DNA from 2 places in the Paenibacillus segetis genome. Region 2 is predicted to be linked to the other one. Evidence: riboswitches for the same ligand, from Rfam matches in the RefSeq annotation. Region 2 holds a riboswitch; the other holds the start of a gene.

Region 1 (8,098 bases), on a different contig from region 2:
CTGGAGATTAATGGTGTCCTCAATGTAGAGAGTTTCGACAGCGAGGAGTTTCTGTTACAGACTGAGCTTGGGCATTTAACAATCCGCGGCCAGAATTTGCATATAAAAAATTTGAATTTAGAGCAGGGACAAGTCAGTATCGAAGGCCTGGTTAATTCCCTGTCCTATTTAGATCCCGGTTCCAAGTCATCCGGTAAGGGATTGATGGGCAAGTTATTTCGATGAATCTGCAGACGCAATGGATGACCCTGCTGTGGATGTTATTCTCCGGGGGAATGATGGGAATTGCCTTTGATAGCTATCGTGTGATCTCGGGAGAACTTCGTTTTCCGCGCTGGAGTGTTCATGTCTTGGATTTATTCTATTGGATTGCGGCAGCGTTGTTCGTTTTTCGAAATCTGTACCATAGTAACCAGGGAGAACTACGATTCTATGTATTTTTAGGTCTTTTTATAGGAATTTGGATTTATTTTTTGTTCCTCAGTGTTATAACAGAGCGTTTTGTGGTAATGTTAATGAAGGTGACTAAACGTATTTATGCAGTAATAGTAAGGATAATTCAACTTTTGTTGATAGTTCCGATACGTTGGTTGCTGAAGGTAATCAGAATTCTTCTCAGTTTTGTCTGGATTATGTTAATGTTTATCGGGCGGATTACTATTTTACCGATCTGGAAGCTATTAACATGGATGACTAGTCCTATACGTAAGCGTCTGAGAATTGGTGAAAGACTTCGCTTCATACAACAATGGGCGATTAGAATATGGCAACGCTGGTTCAGCAAGAATTGACGGTATGGAGGTGTCCGGGTGAGCTCAGTTAAGAAAAAGTCTACTAACAAAGGCCAAGCTTCTTCAAGTTCTACCGGGGCACGTAGAAGGCTCCGTTTATGGGCGGGATTTATGATCATATTTCTTGGTTGGGCGGGATACACTTACATAGCTCAATCTGGGGAAATTGAAGCAAAATCTCAGCAACTAGCGGAGAGAGAGACCTCCATGGCCACAAGTAAACAAAGCTTAGACCAGTTAGAATATGAATTAAACCGACTCAAGGATCCTGAATATATTGGGCAAATCGCAATGAAGAAATACGGTCTATACAAACCGGGGGAAATTCCAGTCCGGGTATCAGAGTCTGAGACGGGAAATGATTGACTCTTGGGGATATACGTCTGTTGACCTTGTTTGAGTCATTCGGTATAATCAAATCACCGCAGTCAAGACTGTGAGACCTGGCTGTATATTTTTAAGGGAGGATCATTTTATTTTATGGCAATAGAAGTGGGCACCAAGTTAGAAGGAAAAGTGACAGGCATCACGCATTTCGGAGCATTTGTGGATCTGTCAGGAGGTGTCACGGGTCTCGTTCATATCTCGGAAATCGCCGACAATTATGTTAAAGATGTCAACGATCATCTGAAGATAGGCGACGCGGTTACCGTGAAGGTAATTAATGTCGATAAGGACGGCAAGATCGGGCTATCCATTAAGCAAACCGTAGACAAACCAGTAGAGGCTGCTAGACCGCCTCGTGCACCGAGACCTGATCGACCGTCAGGCGGAAGAGATGGAGACCGTCCAAGTGGTGGCGGCGGTGGTGGAGGATTTAACCGGGATCGGGGAGGACGTTCATTCAAACCCCCAGCTGGTAAAGCTACCTTTGAAGATAAAGTGTCACGCTTCCTCAAGGATAGCGAAGAACGCATTTCTTCACTGAAGAAGAATACGGAAGGCAAACGCGGAGGTCGCGGAGCCAAACGAATGTAATCCCCCAATCATATATTAAACCCACCGTAGGCAATCGTGATTGCCTACGGTTTTTTTGTGTGCTTTTCTTTTATTTCAAATAGATTAGGAGAAACTTTGGACATGTATCGCCGAGCTCATGTTTTTTTTGTCGTCTTCCTTCTTTTGCCGACAGGTTATTACGCATTTCCAGTAATCTCAAGTTGAAACGCTGATGATTCTCTAGCGAAGCGGCACAAATCTGTACGAACATAGGAGCGTATCATGAGATGCAGGTACAGAGTGGGCCTGTGTTCGCCCCGTTTCGTAATCCTCTCTCAATTTGTCGGAAATTTCTTTACTAGTGGTACCGACATCTGACAAACTTTCCATCGCCGCCCTCCTATAATGGGACATACTTACAAAAATTAGAAAAGGCGGTGCGAAAGACGATGGAGAAGAGGAATGTCATCTCATTCCCAGGGATGAAGAAAGCTAAGGAGCCAATCGGTATCACATGGCGGACTAGATGGACAAGCATACCCATCGTAAAGAAGTGGAGCTTGGTCTTTGCGGCAAATAAATGGAACGGATTATTGTTATTCATGGGATTTTTACTTGGTAAAGCAACGATTCTAGGAGAGTTATCTCCTTTTGCTGCGGCTTTCTTCGCTGTCCTTGTGTTTATGCGCCGAGATATTCTCTTCTTGGCCGGTGCCTCGATGATCGCCGGAGCTATATTTGCACCTGTAACTGGTCATCACGTCATTGTCATTGCCGCAGAACTCATCATATTCTATTTGATTTATAAAGGAGTAGCATCATTCGATCGAGCCGATATTTCTTATGCGCCGCTCATGGTGTTTACTTCCACGTTTTTTGTAGGATTAGTTGGAGCCATTATTGGCCCTTCCTTGAGCTGGTATGCCATGACCATGATCGTAATGGATGCTGTATTAAGCTTTGTGCTTACGCTCGTGTTCATTCAGGCGCTGCCTATTCTTACTTACCGCAAAAAAAACTATCAACTTCGGAATGAAGAAATACTTTGCCTCGTTATTCTACTTGCTTCTGTAATGACCGGATCAGTCGGATGGTCGGTGAATGATTTATCTATCGAACATGTGATGTCGAGATATTTAATTCTTATATTTGCGTTAGTTGGCGGAGCGCCACTAGGTGCTTCTGTTGGTGTAGTAACAGGATTGATCCTTAGTTTGGCTGATACATCGGCGCTATATCAAATGAGCTTACTGGCCTTTTCCGGAATGTTGGCCGGAATGCTGCGTGAGGGACGTAAATGGGCAGTGGGCTTCGGAATGCTTCTAGGCTCCTCGATCTTGTCCATTTATCTCACGGGTCCAGCCGATGTCATGTCCTCAACATGGGAAAGTTGTGTTGCCGTTGGGCTGTTTCTTTTGACACCGAAAAGCATGATAAGCGTCATCTCCAAGTATGTACCTGGCACGCAAGATCATATGAATACTCAACATGAGTATGCGAAAAGGGTGCGAGATATTACTGCTGAGAGGGTAACGAAATTCTCGCATGTATTTAAACAGTTATCGCATAGCTTTGGAGTGGTCGCAAGCTCTGGTGAGCTAGCCAAGCGGAATGAAGACATGGATCATTTCATGAACTCCGTAACGGAAGGTGTGTGTGGGAGCTGTTTTCGCCGGAATTCTTGCTGGGAAGGTAAGTTCTATCAAACCTATAAATATATGACCGATATGATGACGTTGGTTGAAGAAAAGCCAGGTTTAAATAAAGAACAGATTCCTCCAAAGTGGAATAAAATTTGCTCCAAAACAGAACAAGTACTTGAAGTGATGAAACGGGAATACGATCTCTATCAACATGATATGCATTGGAAGCGGCAAATATACGATAGTCGCCAGCTTGTGGCAGAGCAGTTGTCCGGTGTCTCTCAGGTCATGGAGGATCTGGCCAAAGAGATTAAGCGGGAAGGTCAGGCGATGTACAAGCAGGAGGAACAGATTAGAGAAGCGCTAGAAAAGATGGGATTATCCATCCATAGTATCGATATTGTAAATCTAGATCATGGGAATGTGGAGATTGAAATTGTCCACGCTTATACTCGTGGGTTCGACGAGTGCCGGAAGATTATTGCTCCACTACTATCGGATATTCTTGTTGAACATATTGCCGTCATAAGTGAGTCTTCTTTGGGCGGAAGGGAGGGACTTGCTTGTGTGACGTTTGGCTCGGCCAAGACGTATGAGATTACGACAGGAGTAGCGGGTACAGCTAAAGGTGGGGATTTATTGTCCGGTGATAGCTTTAGTGCAATGGAACTTGGAAATGGTACTTATGCGGTAGCCATCAGTGATGGCATGGGTAATGGGGAGCGAGCAAGAATTGAGAGTAGCACGGCACTGAACATTCTTGAACAATTGCTGCAGTCGGGGATGGATGAGACACTTGCCATCAAGTCGGTTAACTCTATTTTAATGTTGCGTTCGCCGGACGAAATTTATGCTACCGTTGACCTGGCGCTAATTGATGAATATTCTGCTCGAACGACGTTTATGAAGATTGGTTCGTCTCCAAGCTTCATCAAACGGGGGCAAGAGGTTATCCCTGTATCGGCTAGCAACTTACCTATCGGAATCATTCAGGATATCGAAATTGATTTGGTAACCTTGCAATTATACCCTGGAGACACGCTGATCATGATGACCGATGGGATTTATGATGCTCCAGGTCATGCGGTAAATAAAGAACTGTGGATCAAACGATTGATCCAAGAAATTCATGAAGAGAATCCGCAGGAGATGGCAGACCGTCTGCTAGATTCTGTGATTCGGTACCAGCAAAATGTTATCTTAGATGATATGACTGTTGTTGTGGTCAAAGTGGATCACTTAAGACCGCAATGGGCAACGCTGAACATTCCAGGGATTAGCACGCTGGAGCGGCCTCGTACCGTAAGTTAGCGTACCAACTCGTGTTAGAAATTTAACATAAGTAGTTCAGATAATATTAAATATGGAATAGTTTGGAACATTGTAGTAATATAGCACTATGTTTCTTTTTCTGGGTAATTATTTCTATTTATTCTCAAATGAATAACTATTACGGCAAAACTACTGAAAAGTAGTGACGCAAAGCTATAGGGACTTCCTACCTACTCATGTAGAAGATGTCAGCCAGTTGCCAAAAAATTGGTGATCTATGGTGTTGCTTACTATGGATCATCTTTTTTTATGCCTTGGAGAGAGAAACGTCATCGTGTTTGAAGAGATTAAGCTTCGGGCGCTGGATTAAAATATAGATCAGCAGAGAGAGCTAAGGAGCAAATGCCTATGAATACCCTACTGTTATCAGAGAAGACGAAAGATTATTGGCTCAATGAGTTTAAACCCCCTTTATCCGGATGGAGTCTGTTCACTGATTATCCCAAACATCTCTCGGTTAGAGAGATACAGCGTTCCACTTATGTATTGGACGTAAGCAGAGAGCAAATGAACGATATTCAAAGACATTTCGATCTGCACATATGGATGCTGACCTGTTATTTTGTTTTCCTTTTTAGAATGAGTGGAGAAGGAGATCAGATTGTTGGAGTAAGCGGAAATGATGGAGAAGTGATACCGCTGCGGATGATCATGGATGGAAATACCTCCTTCCGCAAGATGTATAGGCAGGTATCAGTCAAACTTAAAATGAACCGGAATTCCCGTCTCCCCCTCAATGAAATTGAGTACATAACCCAGTATTCGCCCATCCTAGAAACCATATATGGAGTAGACAATACTTATGCGCACAGTTGCTTGAACTGGCATGTGAACAAAGCTGATGAACAATGGACTTTAGATATTTCGTATCATAAGTACTTGTTCAAAGAGAGCACGATCCGCAAGTTTGCAACCCATTACCAAAGTATTGTTCAAGCCTCATTAGTGGATGACGATATTGCGGTAGCAAGTATTCCGATTCTGACCGAAGAAGATGAGGATGCTTATGATGCGCTTAATGATACAGCTAAAGCGCTGCCTGTAAACTTGGACATTCCTGCTATGCTAAGGGATACGGTCCGTCGTTTTCATGATCGCATTGCTCTATCGTCCGGTCAGCAAAAGCTCACGTATGGCAGGCTGGACGCTTTATCTAATCAAGTGGCACAGATGTTAAGACAGCGTGGTTTATCTAAAGGTGGATTTGTCACTATCTTCATGGAACGGAGTATCGAGGCAGTGATTGCGATACTCGGAGTTCTAAAAGCCGGGGGGGCTTATATCCCGCTTGATCCCGAGCACCCTGATGCTCGAAATGCTTATATTATTTCCGATACAGACAGTTATATTGTAATTACAAAGGAATGCTATACTCCGAGGTTAGTGACGCTGTTGGATGGAAGAGACTTAGACGATGTTGTTTTTTGCTTGGATACAGGGGGACTTGATCTATATCCAGAGGATCCTTGTAGCGTTTCTCTTACAGGTGATGACGTAGCATACGTTCTCTACACCTCTGGTACTACGGGTAAACCGAAGGGCGTCTTAATTCCCCACGTTGGTGTTATTAATCTTGCCGCTGATACGATGAATCATTTGCAGTTGAATGAGCAGGATGTCATTTTGCAGTATTCTACCTTCAGCTTTGGCGCTTCGGTATACGACATATTCAGTTCTCTTTGTAGCGGTTCAAGATTACATTTATTGACGAGTAAAGAGCGTTATTCGGTGGAAATGTTCACCTTGGCGGTTCAGTACACGAGGGCAACGCGGATTGGTATTTTGCCAACGGTGTTTTTTAATCAATTGTCCACTTATCTAAGTGATGAAGATGCGCGGAAGTACGTCAGAGTCAAGAGCTTTGTTATTGGCGGTGAGGTATTAACTGGAGAGGTTGTGCGGGCATTCCAACAGAAACTTCATCACAGTCCGATTATTGTAAATGCTTATGGGTCGACAGAGGCCTCCGTTGTGACGACGACGCATACTATTGATTATATTGTACCTGAATACACCTCGAGCATTTGTATCGGTGAGCCGATTACAAACTACGAGGTACTCATTGTGAACGAACATAACCAGCCTTGTCCGAAGAACGTTATGGGTGAGCTATTGATCCATTCAGTTGGATTAGCTAAGGGGTATCTTAACGAACCGGGGCTGACCGAGAAAGGTTTTGTTATAGATCCAGTTCATCCGCAATCTGGCAGGATATATTATCGTTCCGGTGATTTGGTGCAATTGCAGGATCATGGTATTCAGTATATGGGTCGCAAGGATCTGCAAGTGAAGATCGGGGGATATCGAATTGAGATTGGTGAAATTGAAGACAATCTAGAGAAGCATGAACAAATCAAGGATGCGGTTGTCATTCCTAAGGAAGATGAGGACGGCAATACAATGTTGGTTGCTTTCTATACTTCCAAGACAGGCCAGGTTCTAACTAAGAGTGAATTAGTGCAGTTTCTGAAGATCAAGGTGCCCGCATATATGGTTCCTAATTATTTTAATGTTGTGGAGTCATTGCCTGTATCACCTACCGGTAAAATAGATCGTAAGCAGCTAGCGTTAATTGATGTGGCTTACGATGATGAGCAAAACTCAAATTATATCGCCCCTAAGGACGATCTACAACGGAAGATTGCAGCCGCTTGGGAGAGTGCCTTTCATCGTACAGATATCGGCATTCAGGATGATTTCTTCGAGATTGGGGGGCACTCTCTAAAGATATGCGAGATACTTGTTATGCTGAAGCCTCAGTTTCCAAGGCTGAAAATGAATGATTTCTTCCAATATCCAACCATTGAGAAATTGGCTGAAAGAGTGACTGTTTTGGCCCAAACAGATCCTAATGAAGCGTTAGACAAGGATAACGGTGAAATAAAAGATTTAGCCGAATTCCCCCGTTCCTTTTATAATTCAGATCTATTGATTCCTAGTAAGGTGTACCGTCAGAAGCATATTCTGCTGACCGGTGCTACGGGTTATTTAGGCTCAAGGTTACTCTATGAGTTGCTAAATCGTAGTGACGATACCATAGTTTATTGTCTGATTCGCTCGCCTCTGGGAGAAGATCCACGTAGGCGGTTGTCTGATGTGATGAGCAACTATTTTGGACAAGATATATTAGAGAAGCTGGACAATCAGGTCATCGTGATTCACGGTGATTTGGAGAAGTATGGTCTGGGACTGACTGCAGCTAATAATGAATTTCTACGGCAAAAAGTCGATTCGATCATTCATTGCGGTGGCGATGTGAGGCGTTTTGGTGATTCGGAGTATTTCACTCGGGTGAATGTTGAGAGTACGAATTCATTACTGGAATTAATCCGAGACAAGCAGGATGCTCGTTTTCACTTTGTCTCGACACTGAGGATTCCTGAGGAGTTAGCG
Region 2 (8,098 bases):
GAATGAAGAGGATTACACTCGGGTCTTACGTCGGCATTTCAAGGCTAAGAATATCACCTTCGTACATGGTGTCGGAATCGATTTCGACAAATTTAGACCGGTATCCGCTGAAGAAAAACGGCAGTTACGGTCGGCATATCAGATTGGTCAGGATAAATTTGTACTGATTTATGCTGCTGAGCTAAGTAAGCGTAAGAATCAGAGTCTGCTGTTCGAGGTGGTACGACAACTGAAGCAACACATTCCAAATCTACAATTATTGCTTGCTGGGCAAGGCGATTTGGAGGAGTACTACAAGAAAATGACACATGAAATGGATCTGACGGATACCGTCACATTTTTGGGCCATCGGAAGGACATGGACAAGATTTATTCTTTAGCCGATATTGCCGTCTCATCCAGTACGCAAGAAGGATTACCAGTTAATATTATGGAAGCTATCGCTTCAGGTCTTCCAGTAGTAGCTACGAACGTAAGAGGTAATCGTGATCTAGTAGAAGAGGGAGTTCATGGATTCTTAATTGGATTGAACGACCAGAATGCATTCGTTAAACGGGTTCTGGAGCTTTACGCTAGTCCCTTGCTGCGTGAAGAAATCGGTAAGCGACGGGATCTGTTAACGGAGAAATATTCCGTATTGAAAGTGTTAAATGAAGTTACTCCTATATATATGGAGGCTGTTTTCAAATCACAAGACAGCTCCATAACAATTAATGAGCGAGGTGGGTTAGGGCTATGAAGACGATTATGACGATTGTTGGTGCACGCCCCCAGTTTGTAAAGGCTGCTCCGGTATCCAGAGAATTAAGGAAACGATATAAGGAAGTCTTGGTGAATACAGGTCAGCACTATGATCATAATATGGCGGGAATCTTTTTTGAGGAGCTTCATATCCCACGTCCCGATTACGATTTAGGTGTCGGTTCTGCGTCTCACGGTAAGCAAACGGGCGATATATTGATCAAAATAGAGCGATTGATTGAGGAAACGAAACCTTCTGCTGTTCTAGTATATGGGGATACCAACTCTACTTTGGCTGGATCTCTAGCGGCGAGTAAGCTTCATATTCCACTGTTTCATATTGAGGCGGGGTTGCGAAGCTATGATAAAGAGATGCCTGAGGAGATTAATAGAATCCTAACTGATCATGTGTCTACTTTGTTGTTTGCCCCTACGGAATCGGCTGTAAGAAATTTACAGGCTGAAAATATCACGAAGGGTGTGCATTTGGTAGGTGATGTCATGTACGATGCTGTACTACATAACTATAATCTTACAGAAGAAAAGTACAAGCTAGATACATTTGGGGTACATCAAGGGAACTACTATCTTAGCACGATACATCGAGCTGGTAACACGGATGACCCTGCGCGATTGCAAGCCATTATTCATTCGCTCTTGGCTCTTAATGAGACAGTATTATTTCCGATTCACCCACGGACTGAGAAAATGTTGAGAGATTTGAAATTGATAGAAAAGGATGCAACCTCGGGTAATATTCGATTTATACCTCCCGTTTCATATTTGGAAATGTTGCTGTTGGAGCGCCATGCTAAAGCCATTATCACGGACTCTGGAGGCGTTCAAAAGGAAGCGTACTTCGCTAAAGTTCCTTGTTTTACATTGCGTAATGAGACGGAGTGGGTTGAGACTGTTGAGAGTGGGTGGAACACATTAGTTGATCCATTAACAATGGACTTGAATGCCATCATTTCTGCCCATCAATGCGGACCCTATATCGACAATTTATACGGTGATGGAAAAGCTTCTGTTAGTATCGTGAAACAAATCTATGATTATTTAGGGTAATTGTATATTTTAGGGTTTATATATAGAAATTTTAAAAAATAGGTTTGCAGATTCATAGATTACATGCTACTATTTATCCATAGATTACTAATTTTATTACACCTGATATGTCGAAATGGCAAACTATGTGAAAGCATAGGACGCAAAACTAGAGGGGCTTCGTGAGAAATCACATGCTAGCCAGTTTCCAAAACGCTCAGGTTCTGTTTTTGAGGAACCTTTGACATGACAAATGTTAATGAGGTTCTTTTTTTCTTTCTACGAAATAATTTTTGAAGCTAGTAATTTCAAATTGAATATGAAAGCTACGAAATGGCAAACCGCATGAAAGTGTGGGACGCAAAACTAAAGGGGCTTCGTGAGAGATCACATGCCAGCCAGTTCCCGAAAGTTTTCAGGATGAAACTGAGAAGATCCTGGAACAGGGATCTTCTTATTTTTTTATCCATATTGAATTTGGAGTGATTGATATGATGAATCGTTATTTTAAGAGAATAGCTGTAATAGCAATTACCATAATGATCAGCATATTTTATAGTACTCCTGGTTATACAGTTCAAGCCTCAGCGGGCTCGAATCAGAATATAATCAATGTGAAGGACCACGGTGCTAAGGGAGATGGACGTAGTGATGATACGGCGGCCATTCAACAAATACTAGATTCTGTAGATGGCAACGGGGCGACGGTATATTTTCCAAAAGGAACTTATATGATTAATCCTTCAAAGACTTTACTAGTTAATAGTTTAACGAAGATACTTGGCGATGGTACAAGCTCGATCATCAAAGCCAACGATAATAACTTTGGCTGGGAACTGATGCGGCTACATGGACATGATATTGAAATCGAAGGTATCGTTCTGGATGGTAATATGGCTGTGAATCGTATATTGGTTATTGACCCGGGCAGCTCAGCAATCAAAGTGAGTAATAGTATCCTTTCAAATGCAACTCATAGCAAAGATTCGCAGAGTGAATATTATACGGGAATTGTGACGGGGGTTATGATATACGGCAACACGGATCGTATTACGATAGACAATACGGAAGTGAGTCATATCTCGGCGGTGAACTTAACAGCGGATAGTCTTATTGCAAGGGGAATATACGTAACGACATCATGGGGATCGAACGAAAAAGTAGGGACTAACGTATCTATTACGAATTCTCATATCCATCATATTGGTCCTGCTGATGATGGTGATGGAATTTATTATGAAGATAGAAATCTTGAGAATGATAAGGCTCAAGACACAAATAGTCTAATTGCTAACAACGTATTTGATAACAATGCGAAACGTGCTATTAAGCTTTATGCACAAGGTATTACGGTTAGAGATAATCGTATCGTTAATTCATATCTGAAGAACAACTATTATTATGCTGGAAATGATAAAGGCAAGCAGGCTCCTGATATGTATGCGGGTATAAGCGTATATGGATCTAACAATACAATCAAGAATAATACGATTGGTGGCGTAGGAAGTTATTATGCTGCAATCGAAGTGAGTTCCTGGCAAACGGTTAATAACGTAAAGATTGACGGTAACCAAATTACAATGGGAGCTAAGAGTTCTACTGTTGGAACTACGGCTATTCGATTAGGGAACACTAAAGACTTTAGTATCGTTAACAATCAAATTGAGAACGCCGATAAAGGGATTTGGACCTGGCAAAATGCTGAGAAGGGATCCATCGTCGGCAATGTGATTCAAGCCACACAAGGCGGTATCGATTTAACAACATATGTGGAGAATTGTACTCAAAAGAATATTGTTCTTCGTAACAATACAATTAAGGGCAAAGCCTTTAACGTTCAATTGGCTAAGACGAACGTCAATGTAGAAGTGATCAGTTAATCTAGCTAGTTTTATAGTAAAGACTCTTTTTCGAGATTAATCGAAAAAGGGTCTTTTTTGTCATATAATTCTAGTGAAATTGGTTATTTTATATAATTAGAGAAATATAATATAAAAAGGAAAAAAGAGGATTCCAAGTATTCTATTTTGTGTTAATATAAGTATGAATTCCAGGTGACTTTTATCCTAGACAATGAAGTGTGGGGAGCTTTTTTGCATAAAATTTTATGCATTGATTCGTTCGGTAACTGGAGTAACTTTAGTTTGAGGTGAATAAACATTTGGAGATCTTTAATCTAGTGCGGGTAATTGGTCGGCATTTTATTGCGTTTGGATTTACGCTTCTATTGTGTGTGGGGGGCGTTTTTTTAGTTAATAGCATGGTTAAACCGCAATATCTGGCAACTGCTAGTCTTGTTGCGACCATTGCTTCGAACGAATCAGGGACGTATAACGAATTTTTGGCAAGCCAAATGTTAACCAAGACTTATGAAGATGCGATACAGAGTCGTTTTATTGCAATCGAAGCACAGAAGAAGTTGGAGACTTCCGAAACCGTCTTTGAACTTCTTAAGCGAGTTACGGTCAGAACAGATCCAGGAACTTTGGTCATTTTGTTATCTGCTACTCATGATAATCCTAAGGATGCCGTAGCAATTGCCAATGCATTCGCTGAATCGTTTATTGAGAAATCAAGGAAAATTGTGCAGAGCGCGAATGTAATTGTGTTGGATTATGCCAACATGGAGGATGCATCCATACCAGTAAGTCCCAAGAAACTATTTAATTTAGCGATAGGAAGCTTTATTGGCCTTTTTGCAGGCCTTAGCGTTGCACTTTTCTTGGAAAAAAGAAGGTCCTTACATAAGAGTTCTCGCAAAGATAAAACGGACAACATTTATAGTTAATATATTGACGAACAAAGCATATATTCTGTGATGGGGTTGAGGGCGATTATGATTCATTTTGCTATTGTGGGCTGCGGTCATATTGCAAATAAGCATATTGAGGCCATTGCTATGACTGAAGGGGCTAAGTTGGCTGCACTTTGTGATACGAATATAGCAAGGCTTTCTGAACTGAAGGAAAGGAATAATGTTCCTGTATTCTCTAACATGACAGATATGCTGGAGCAAGAACTTCCAATCGATGTCGTATGTATTTGTACTCCAAGCGGATTACATACTGGGCTAGCGGTAGAAGCGGCAAATGCAGGTAAGCATCTCGTGATCGAGAAGCCGATGGCATTAACTCTGGATGATGTCGATGCAATAACCCAGGCTGTGCGAAGAAATGGAGTAAAGGCAACAGTTGTTCATCCAAATCGGTATCGCCCAGCTATTCGATATTTGCAGGATGCATTAAGTCGGGATGCGTTCGGCAAGCTTAGCCACGTGAACGTGGCTGTGCGATGGAACCGGGGTCAGGCTTATTATGATCAAGCCTCCTGGAGAGGAACGCATGCGATGGATGGCGGAGTATTGATGAATCAAGCGATTCATAGTTTGGATTTATTAATTTGGTTGTTTGGTCCAGTGGCTGAGATCAAGTCATTTGTAGATACGCGGATTCGTGATATTGAAGCTGAGGACACGGCAGTTGCCGTACTTAGATTTAGTAATGGCATTCTCGGTATTGTTGAGGCTACCACAACCATTTATGAACAAAACTTAGAAGAAACTATTTCTGTTTTTGGTGAGAATGGATATGCAGTTATTGGTGGCAGAACGGCAAATTGGATCAAACAATGGAAGAGTGCCTCCATAACGGAAGAGGAAATTAATCGAGTAATTCAAGAGGTAGATTTAGATCCGTTTGGGGTTTCAGGCCATCAGCGTATTATAGAAAATCTAGTCCATGCGATTCAAGAGGGTATAGAACCTGATATTACGTTAGAAGACGGCCGGGAGGCAGTCAAGTTGGTGGTTGACATCGTCTCGAAGGGCAAAGCGGAGTTGTATTGTTAATAAGATCGGGGGATATCCATGAATAGAGAAGTGTTCAAAACTCATGATCTTAGCGCAGAACTAATGAACAAATTACATAATAAAGCGGCAGTGATTGGGGTTATCGGTCTTGGTTATGTCGGATTACCGTTGGCGGTTGAAAAAGCGAAAGCAGGTTACCATGTCATTGGTTTCGATGTTCAGGAGCAAAAAGTCAACATGGTGAACAGTGGATACAATTACATTGGGGATGTCATCGATGAGGATTTGAGAGGTATGGTCGATAGTGGACTTCTAGAGGCTACTTTAGATTATTCATTTTTAAGTACGGTGGATACGGTGGCCATTTGTGTACCTACACCTCTTGATATTTATCAGCAACCCGACACCAGCTATGTAGAGAAATCAACACAGGAAATTGCAAAATATCTTCATCCTGGCATGCTGATTGTATTGGAGAGTACGACATATCCAGGAACGACAGAAGAGCTAGTTAGACCTATATTGGAATCAACAGGACTCAAATGCGGCGAGGACTTCTTCTTAGCCTATTCTCCGGAACGCATTGATCCAGGGAATAAGTTATTTAACACCAAGAATACACCTAAAGTAGTCGGAGGTGTTACGAAGGCGTGTTCGAAAGTGGCCGAGGAGCTATACAAACAGGTTCTAGATGGAGAGGTGTACGTTGTATCCAGTCCAGCCGTCGCTGAAATGGAGAAGATCTACGAGAATACATTTCGTCATATTAATATAGCACTTGCCAATGAAATGGCCGTTTTATGTAATCGTATGGGTATAAACGTATGGGAAATGATCGATGCGGCGAAGACGAAGCCTTATGGTTTCATGGCATTTTATCCTGGTCCAGGGCTGGGTGGGCATTGTATACCTATTGATCCATTCTACTTAACTTGGAAAGCGAGAGAATATAACTACCATACCCGTTTAATTGAACTTGCCGGAGAAATCAATAATTCCATGCCAGAATTCGTGGTTCAGAAGATTGGTGAGATCCTGAATGAGGATGGGAAACCTATTCGAGGGTCAAAGGTGTATTTACTTGGTGTCGCCTACAAAAAGGATATTGATGATTATCGGGAGTCTCCTGTGCTCAAAATGATTGAATTACTTCAGGAGCGAGGGGCAATCGTTTGGGTTAGCGATCCTCATGTCCCTACGTTCAAATACCGCGGAATAAACTATGAATGTATTGAATTGACAGAAGAACGAGTTGCTGAGGCGGATATAACGGTTATCGCTACTGACCATTCTCAATTTGATTTTGAGATGATAGGCCGCGAATCCAAAAGTTTATTCGATACTCGTAATGCGATGAAGTTTAATACGAAGCCAGAGAGATATCATTTGTTATAGCGGGGAGCGGGAAGCATGACGAATCATTGGGCACATCCTACAGCAATTATTGATGAAGGAGCAAGCATTGGCGAAGGGACGAAGGTGTGGCATTTCAGTCACATTTCTCCGAAAACGATAATTGGGGAACAGTGCAGTCTGGGACAGAATGTATATGTTGCTTCGAATGTCACGATTGGAAATAGTGTGAAAATTCAGAATAATGTCTCGGTATATGAGGGCGTTATTCTAGAGGACTTTGTCTTTTGTGGACCAAGTATGGTATTTACAAATGTTCGTACGCCAAGATCTGCATTCCCACGTAACACAAGTGAAGATTATCGACCTACAGTAGTCAAACGTGGCGCTTCGATTGGAGCCAATGCAACTGTTGTCTGTGGCGTGACGATTGGAGAATGGGCATTTGTGGCAGCGGGGGCGGTAGTGAATAGAGATGTACCTGCTTATTCTCTAGTGGCTGGTGTTCCAGCAAAGGGTATGGGGTGGGTATGTGAATGTGGAAGTACCCTAACCTTCCGTGACCAGAAATCCGTGTGCCATGATTGCGACCGAGAATACGAACGAAATCAAGATATAGTACGTAAAACAAAGGATGTGTAGACGATGACCAAACGTAATGAATCTACCACCATGAGAATTCCTGTACTGGATCTAAGTTATGAAATGAAGGACTTGAAACCACAAATTTTGAACGCAATAGAAGATGTGCTAGATCAAGGTGCATTTATTATGGGACCAAAAGTGAAAGAATTCGAGCGAAATGTTGCCGAGTACTTGGGAGTCCGATATGCCGTCACGCTGAACTCTGGAACAGATGCCTTGGTTATCGCACTTCTTGCTGCAGGCATTGGAGAAGGTGATGAGGTTATCACGACACCATTCACATTTTTTGCTAGTGCTGAAGCGATTAGTCGGATCGGAGCGACTCCGGTATTTGTAGATATTGATCCTCATACATATAACATTAACCCTCAGTTACTGGGATCCGCCATTACTTCGAGAACCAAGGCAATTATTCCAGTCCACTTGTTTGGTCAATCCGCAGATATGGATCCTCTTCTCGCGGTCGCTGCACAACATAACCTCATCGTCGTAGAAGACGTTGCT

The links. Region 2 has a riboswitch for cyclic di-GMP ahead of IEW05_RS18205 (glycosyl hydrolase family 28-related protein). Riboswitches for the same ligand answer to the same signal wherever they lie in the genome.
Region 1: it holds a riboswitch for cyclic di-GMP, as region 2 does, so the genes downstream of both, IEW05_RS24445 (non-ribosomal peptide synthetase family protein) here and IEW05_RS18205 (glycosyl hydrolase family 28-related protein) in region 2, are expected to answer to the same signal.

The regions. Positions count from the first base shown of each region.
Region 1 is NZ_BMFT01000007.1:23,075-31,172, reverse strand. It holds gene yabP (sporulation protein YabP) at 1-225, shown strand, start outside; gene yabQ (spore cortex biosynthesis protein YabQ) at 222-791, shown strand; gene IEW05_RS24465 (FtsB family cell division protein) at 810-1,157, shown strand; gene IEW05_RS24460 (S1 domain-containing RNA-binding protein) at 1,272-1,769, shown strand; gene IEW05_RS24455 (hypothetical protein) at 1,971-2,120, opposite strand; gene spoIIE (stage II sporulation protein E) at 2,180-4,684, shown strand; cyclic di-GMP riboswitch class I at 4,818-4,909, shown strand; gene IEW05_RS24445 (non-ribosomal peptide synthetase family protein) at 5,054-8,098, shown strand, end outside.
Region 2 is NZ_BMFT01000002.1:446,568-454,665, forward strand. It holds gene IEW05_RS18195 (glycosyltransferase family 4 protein) at 1-739, shown strand, start outside; gene wecB (non-hydrolyzing UDP-N-acetylglucosamine 2-epimerase) at 736-1,809, shown strand; cyclic di-GMP riboswitch class I at 1,917-2,001, shown strand; cyclic di-GMP riboswitch class I at 2,114-2,198, shown strand; gene IEW05_RS18205 (glycosyl hydrolase family 28-related protein) at 2,280-3,668, shown strand; gene IEW05_RS18210 (YveK family protein) at 4,049-4,576, shown strand; gene IEW05_RS18215 (Gfo/Idh/MocA family protein) at 4,625-5,635, shown strand; gene IEW05_RS18220 (nucleotide sugar dehydrogenase) at 5,654-6,991, shown strand; gene IEW05_RS18225 (acyltransferase) at 7,007-7,591, shown strand; gene IEW05_RS18230 (DegT/DnrJ/EryC1/StrS family aminotransferase) at 7,595-8,098, shown strand, end outside.